2 regions of the Alteromonas alvinellae genome follow, and region 2 is predicted to be linked to the other one. Evidence: predicted binding sites of a transcription regulator. Region 2 holds the regulator's gene; the other holds the start of a gene.
The links. Region 2 encodes FliA, which starts transcription of late flagellar genes. Its sites were predicted from a motif close to CTAAAGNTNNNNNNNNNNNNGCCGATA; they were not measured.
Positions count from the first base shown of each region.

Region 1: the regulator FliA is predicted to act here: its motif matches at 2,246-2,272, upstream of flgM (flagellar biosynthesis anti-sigma factor FlgM).

Region 1 is NZ_CACSIH010000031.1:2,578-6,520, reverse strand. Features, by position in the region: gene ACX5KA_RS02220 (CheR family methyltransferase) at 1-273, opposite strand, end outside; gene ACX5KA_RS02215 (chemotaxis protein CheV) at 289-1,218, opposite strand; gene flgA (flagellar basal body P-ring formation chaperone FlgA) at 1,490-2,206, shown strand; gene flgM (flagellar biosynthesis anti-sigma factor FlgM) at 2,309-2,638, shown strand; gene flgN (flagellar export chaperone FlgN) at 2,669-3,100, shown strand; gene ACX5KA_RS02195 (LPP20 family lipoprotein) at 3,147-3,632, opposite strand; gene ACX5KA_RS02190 (flagellar assembly protein T N-terminal domain-containing protein) at 3,931-3,943, shown strand, end outside.
Region 2 is NZ_CACSIH010000021.1:3,118-7,060, reverse strand. Features, by position in the region: gene ACX5KA_RS01455 (chemotaxis protein CheA) at 1-583, opposite strand, end outside; gene ACX5KA_RS01450 (protein phosphatase CheZ) at 596-1,351, opposite strand; gene cheY (chemotaxis response regulator CheY) at 1,386-1,769, opposite strand; gene ACX5KA_RS01440 (RNA polymerase sigma factor FliA) at 1,806-2,537, opposite strand; gene ACX5KA_RS01435 (MinD/ParA family protein) at 2,534-3,400, opposite strand; gene flhF (flagellar biosynthesis protein FlhF) at 3,406-3,943, opposite strand, start outside.

The sequences.
Region 1 (3,943 bases), on a different contig from region 2:
AACAAGAAGGTCAAAAGGATAGTTGTCGCGAAACCAAAGGGTCTCATTGGTCGTCATTGCATCTATAACGCTTTGAAGTAAAGATCTGTCAAAACCTCGTACAACGACATCAATCAGTTCGTCAGCCGACTCGTATTTATATTTGAAGAGCAAAGAAGCCAAGCGGCTGCGCACTAGATATTGTTTATTATCACCTAGTACTATACCGCACTGCTTTTCTAAGAATTCTCTGAACTTCAGGTAACTTGCTGGCGAAACGTCTTTATTAGCCAATCCTATATTGCTCCGTTATTCGCACTCTGTCATTAGCCATTTTTGTACTGCGGTCGCAAGCTCATCAGGATGAAATTTTGCGATAAAGTCATCAGCGCCGACTTTCTGTACCATTGCTTGGTTAAATACACCACTAAGTGAAGTGTGGAGCACGACGTGAAGCTTCTGCAATTCCGGCGTATTTTTTATTTCCGCCGTCAGCGTATAACCATCCATTTCCGGCATCTCAATATCAGACACTAAAACCCCAACACGGTTAGTTACATCGCCATACTCTTCAGCGATTTCTTTCAACCGTTTCAAAGCCTCTAAGCCGTTTTTCGCAAGCTCAATTTCAAGGCCAAGCGACGTTAATGCTTTTTTAACCTGATTTCGAGCCACTGAAGAATCATCTGCAATAAAGATAATCTTATTTTCTTGGCCCTCTGTGGTTAAGCCTTCAGCTACCTCAGTACTTACTTCTGCATTAAGCGGCGAAATTTCATTGAGAATTTTTTCTACATCAAGGATCTCAATCAATTCATTTTCAACTTCAGTAACCGCGGTTAAGTAACTTGCTCGCCCCGTACCTTGTGGAGGAGGCATAATTGCGTCCCAGTTGGTATTTATAATACGTTCCACAGCGCCCACTAAGAACCCCTGCACCGAACGATTGTATTCTGCGATAACGATAAAGGCATTAGAAAGGTCCTCAATCCGTCGGCCTCTCGTTGCCATGCTTAAGTCGATAACTGAAATAGTTTGCCCACGAATATGTGCCACCCCCCGCACCAGAGGATTGAGTTTTGGCATAGCGGTTAGCGGAGGACATTGCAGCACTTCCCGCACTTTAAAAACATTGATCCCAAAGCGTTGGCGGCCGTTCAGTCTAAACAGCAACAGCTCCAAGCGATTCTGCCCAACAAGCTGCGTGCGCTGGTTTACTGAATCTAAAATCCCCGACATAGGTCACCTCTAAATAATACTGGGCATGATCATTGCCTCTGATAATAAAGATAGACAATATCACTAAATTTTTGCAGGTCAAACGACAGAAAAATGACACTTAATGTCATTTTTGTTTTTGTAATAGCCAATTATTACAGCGTTAATAAGCCTGCGTTGAGACTAGCACCTATTGACCTTACTGTACGCTTTGCAATTAAATCCAATGCGGATTTACACTGGTGTTACTAAGCATAGTCAATAACTCGTAAACTGAACACGAAAAGTCACTATGAAACCAAATAACGCTACAATGCACCAATCACTTACTCGCTTACTTCTATGCGTGGTACTTAGTGTGATTTCAATAAGTTGCTTAGCGGCAATGACTAATCACGTACGCGTAGAAGAAGGCGCAAAGCAATATTTGCTCTCTCAACTTACTGATAATGCGCAGGATACTAGCATTGATGTGGCTATTGTGAAGATAGACGATAGGATAAATATTCCAGATTGCCCCACCGGTTTTCAGTATAATGCTTCGCAAGAAGCGCTAAGTCAGTCGTATATATCGGTGCGCGTTAGCTGTCAAAATAATGAGTGGTATCTGTTTACCAGCGGCCAAGTTACACGCACAAAAGAAATCGTTGTTACCCAAGGAGCCGTCAGTCCTGGCACGGTTCTTACTTCTTCTAATTTAACACTGGCAAAAGTTGACGTTAGACGATTGCGGCATACCGCTTTTACCGATTTAGAAGCCCTTATTGGCGCTAGAATGAAGCGCCGAGTAACTAACGGACAAGCAATCCAATCGAATATGCTATGCTTTGTCTGCAAAGGCGATAGAATTACTATTACTGCTGAGGTAGCTGGCATGGAAGTTAAGACTGCCGGTATTGCGCAACAAGACGGCGTCGTGGGTGATAATATTAAGGTTTTAAACGCAAGCAGCAGAAAAGCAGTAATCGCTAGAGTCGCAAGCCCTGAAGAAGTCGTGATACACTTGTAATTGAGGCAGTAAATATCTACTTTTTTGTGCATAATTTGGCTAAAGAAATAAGCGTAAAGGCCGATATACTTTACAGAGGCAAAAAAGTAGTGAGGACTTATTATGGCTATTAATAATATAAACAATGGGTTACCTAAAACACCCGTTGATAATGGGAAGGTTGCGCAACAAAACCAGACGCAGCAGTCTCAGCAACAGGCTGCGGCACAAAGCGCGCAGACGGCTCCAGCGCCACGTCAAGACTCAGTGTCGCTGACTCAATCTGCACAGCAGCTAAATCAAGTGCAGAAAAAAGGAACTGAAGCGCCTGTTAATCAAGACAAAGTAGATCGTTTAAAGAAAGCGATTCAAAGTGGCGAATATAAAGTGAATCCAGAAGTGCTCGCTAACAAAATAGCGAAACTTGAAGGTGAAATTTTCGGTACCAAATAAAAATAATCAAGTGAATAGTAGAGCGTAAGAGTGACTGAACAAAACAGCCCATTATCACAAGCAATAGCTAAGCAAGTAGAGCAACTCTCTACACTTGTTGCCTTGCTTGAGAAGGAGCTTCAGCTTATAAGCTCTCGTGACGCTGAATCGTTGATGAAAGTACTAGACGAAAAAACGCAGCTACTTACGTCCATTCAGACACTTGATAGTGATATTGAACGTACTCTTGCCGGCTCTGCCTCATTGTCCCAATACGATGAAGGTTTAATGGAGCAAGCAAAGCGTCTACTTGACGATTGCAAGTACCGCACACAAGTCAATCAAAAAGCCGTGGAGCAAGGACAGCTACGCCTCACACACCTGCGGAATTTGATGATGGAAGTGCGTGCGAAAGAGTCGCTTACTTATGATAAGAAGGGAAAGCCAAAAGGCGGAACCTTAGGTTCTGGCGTCAGCGCTTAGGCCCTATATACCAAGGTAGCCTGCGCTGCTTTATATCGCCCCATTCCTAATAGTATTTTACGTCTTTGACTCTTCTTGGCTTCGCGGTAGATAAATAAATATCATAAACTTGCTGCATATCTAAAGAGAGTTCTGTCACGTAGGTGTCCTCCCCTACCGGATAAGTTTTGACGACTTCAGCGCCTCTTATCACGCCTTCAACTGAGGCTCGCAACGATTCCGACTCTACAACAAGATGGGAAACTGATTGGCTGCCTTCAATTTTTTGACCATAAACTTGTTCTGTGAGTTCTCTGTATGCATCTAATTTTGACGCTTTCATTGCCATTATCAATTTCATACTATCACTTTCACCTCGCTGAGATGAAATCGGCGCATAGCCAATGGCCTTCAGAACGGGATAGCTTTCTGGCTCAACCGTCTCCCACTCGACATGTTTATCAATAATGCCACAGCCACTTATACTGAGAGCGAAACCGAGAATGGAAGACTGAATAAACACTTTCGATTTTTTCAATTTATTCAAGCACATGAATCTAAACCTCAATTTGCATCAATAACAGGTTACTGACGGCTTAACTATTTGTTAGCTTCTATTAGATACGCTATGACAACGCTCGATGGCCTGTTTGACCTAACGCCTAATTTTTCGGTATTCACCGATTCGCCTGCCTACATCAGGCACGCATTTACTCGCTGATATAGCCCAAAGAAAGCAAGATGTGCGCCCATTTTAACTTATTATAGAAAACCCACATCACTTGGCACTTTTTTCGCATAGTTCGTGGTATTAATCTGGCGCATAGACTGAGCAACAATAGGAGTGTGTGGTGCAACGCATAA
Region 2 (3,943 bases):
CACCAGAGCCATGAAGTTCATCGAGAAGTGCCTCAAACTCATCTTCAGTTATTTCGTCAATACCACCGCTACTGTCACCCACGTCCGTCGTTGAAGGCGCAGGCTCTTCTATAACTAACTCGGGCTCTTCAGCAACCACCTCTGGCTCGGCAGCGGGCGTACTGGCGTTCTCGAATATGTTTTCATCTGGAGATTCTGGGCGGCTTAATTTGTGTAAAACGTCCACTAGATGCGCATCTGCAGGCTCCAATGGATCGCGCGCTTTTACGCGCTCGAACATTTCAACGACCACATCCGTGGCCTGCAAAATAATATCCATTAATTCAGGTGTTAGCGTTCTTTGGCCATTGCGCATTACGTCAAAAACGTTTTCGGCACCGTGACAAATTTCAACTAACTCAGTAAGAGAAAGGAAGCCCGCTCCGCCTTTTACTGTGTGATAGCCACGGAAAATTGCATTTAATAAATCCGCGTCTTCAGGATTGTTCTCAAGATCAACGAGCTGTTCTTGTAATTGTTCAAGTATCTCTCCGGCCTCAACCAAAAAGTCCTGTAATATATCCTCGTCAACATCAAACGACATGCGCCCGCTCCCCTAAAAACCTAAGCTAGACAGAAGATCATCTACATCATCTTGACCTGAAACGACATCGTCCCGTTGATCAGCATCAATGATTGGGCCTTCCGCCTCTACACCATCAACCTTATCGGCCTTAACGCTAGATGGTTTAGTGTGTTCTGTACCGTCGCGTTCCCCAAACATGGTAAGCATGTTTACAAGACTATCTTCTACCTCTTTTACAAGGTCGATAACGCGACGAATAACCTGCCCTGTTAAGTCTTGATAGCCCTGTGCCATCAAAACTTCGGTAAGCAATTGTGTAAGTTTAGCTGACTGAGCCGAACCTTCTTCCAATAATTCGTCTAAGTCTGCGCATAAAGCCTTAAATTCACCAAGTTCGATTTGGCGATTCATAAGCTTCTTCCACTCTGGCATGACCTTTTCGATCCGCTCCGACAGCATTTCTGCTATCGGCATGCTCGCCTCAACGGCATCCATAGTAGTATTAGCAGCTTTTTCAGTTTCTTCAATTACGTAGGTAAGGCGGGACTGCGCATCAGGAATGTCATCTGTAGCTAAATTTTTGATGCGGTCGTCTATTTGAAAGTTATTCAACGCGTCGTGGAGTTGACGCGTCAATTTACCTACTTCAGCAAACAACTCAACGTTTTCTTTCATTGAGACGGCTTCAAGTAGTGCGCTAGCTGAAGTCTTATCGCCTTCTTCAAGAAAGGCGACAAGTTGTTTTGCTTCCTCTAACGATATTGGAACGTTTACATTCGTTGTCATCCAGTAAACCTCATTTATCTGGTGAGCGTCTGGATCAACCTAAACGTTCGAATATTTTATCTAATTTTTCTTTTAGTGTTGCTGCTGTGAACGGCTTTACAACGTAACCATTTACACCTGCTTGCGCCGCTGCAACGATTTGCTCTTTTTTCGCTTCCGCAGTAACCATAAGCACAGGCAAATGCTTAAGCTTATCGTCTGCTCTTATAGCGCGAAGCAAATCGATGCCCTGCATACCAGGCATATTCCAATCGGTCACAACAAAGTCGAAATCGCCCTGTTGTAACATAGGTAATGCAGTGCTTCCGTCATCCGCTTCCTGGATGTTGGCAAAACCCAAATCTTTTAGCAGGTTTTTGATGATTCGTCTCATGGTAGAAAAGTCATCGACCACGAGAATTTTCATGCTTTTGTCCAAAATAGCCTCCAGTGAGGGGTTAATTGTTATTAATCTCTATTCTTCGTCAGCTTGCCACGACTTCATTCGTGATTTGAGTTTTAACATGGCTTGACTATGAATTTGACTGACTCTCGACTCACTTACATCAAGAACTTCGCCTATTTCTCTTAAGTTTAGTTCTTCATCGTAATAAAGTGAAAGTACAATCGCTTCTCGCTCAGGTAATGTCGTAATTGCATGGGCAAGCGCTTTTTGAAAAGCACCCTGCATTAAATCTTCTAACGGTGCGTCACTGCCTCTACTTTGTTCAGTAGTAATAACATCTTCCGACACACCTAAATCTTCAATACCCACTAGCTTTCCGGCATTTACTTCATTAAGCATCTGGTGATAATCCTGCAAGCTTACGTTAAGCTTGTCAGCAATATCTGAATCTCGTGCATCGCGCCCTGTCTCGCTCTCTACTTGAGATATCGCTTCCGTTATGGCGCGGCCGTTACGGTGAACAGAACGCGGGGTCCAATCACCTTTTCGTATCTCGTCGAGCATGGCACCACGAATTCGAATTCCTGCGAAGGTTTCGAAACTTGCGCCTTTAGAGCCGTCAAAGTTTCGAGCGGCCTCTAGCAACCCAATCATGCCTGATTGAATAAGGTCATCAACAAGTACGCTGGCAGGCAGTCGCGCAATCAAATGATGCGCAATTCGCTTTACCAGAGGCGCATGTCTTTCGACTAACTGCGATTTATCTGTTTGTTGTTGATAAGCGGCTGCCTTGCTGTTCAACGCTGACTTCCTACGGCTTTTTCTGCAACTAATTGTTCAATGAAAAATTCTAAGTGGCCACCGGGCTGCGCTGGAATTGGCCACGTAAGTGCTTTACTTGCCAACTTAGTTATCGCTACTGCTGCCGGAGAACCTGGAAAGGCGTCAACAATAGCCGTTTGCTTGCGCACCGCCTTGCGAATATTCTCGTCGAAGGGCACTGTCGCCACTAATTCTAGTGCAACATCGAGAAAACGCCCTGTCACTTTGCTTAATTTGCTAAATAATTCCTGACCTTCACGCACATCGCGCACCATATTGGCTACGACTTTAAAACGAAAAACACCGTGCTCGCGGTTAAGAATTTTTATTAGTGCGTAGGCATCTGTTAAAGATGTTGGCTCATCGCATACGACGACCATAATATCTTGTGAGGCCTTTGAGAAGCTCAATACCATATCTGATATGCCTGCCGCGGTGTCGACAATAAGCACATCTATCTGAGACCGTAATTCGCTAAACGCTCTGATTAAACCAGCGTGTTGCGTTGGTGAAAGCTCTGCCATTGACTGCGTGCCTGATGTGGCAGGCGCAATCTTAATGCCGTGAGGACCGGTCACTAGCACTTCGTCCAACGTGCATTCTCCAGAGAGTACATGAGATAGATTTTTCTCAACCCTTAGCCCTAACATCACATCTACGTTGGCAAGGCCAAGGTCGGCGTCAAGAACCATTACTCGCTTACCCTGCTTCGCCATCGCGATAGCGGTGTTAAGTGTAATGTTCGTTTTACCTACGCCACCTTTACCACCAGTGACGGCGATTACTTTGATTAACCGTGATTGCTTCATTTTTCTTAAGCTACTCGCTTGATCGTCAATCATACTGCTTATGCTGTTTTAATTGCGTTGTTACCACTAGTATGATTCAAACCGTACTTTTTATAAAGCTTTGCAGCAGCGGAAACCAAAGATTTCGCTTCTGCAATCTTAATGTCTTCAGGCACTTTTTGACCATCGGTGACATAACTAACCGGAAGTTGGTATTCAACTGCTGCACTAAGCACCTCTCCCAAAGAGTAGCACTCATCTAACTTTGTGAAAATACAGCCACTTAGTTCAATATCATCATACGCTTGAATAATTCTCTGCAAAGCAGGGTATTGCGTATTAGCTTGCGCTACCAAATATTTTTTTACTTTTGGCATTTGGCCGTTGTCGAACTGCTTAATTTGCTTAATTAATCGACTATCACGTTGACTAAAACCTGCTGTATCAATCAATACTAGTCGCTTATGGCGAAGTTGGAACAATAAATCTGCAAGTTCTTCACTAGTTTGCGCTTTTCGCACAGTACAGCCAATAATTTTTCCGTATGTCGCTAGCTGCTCATAGGCTGCAATTCTATACGTATCAATGGTTATCATA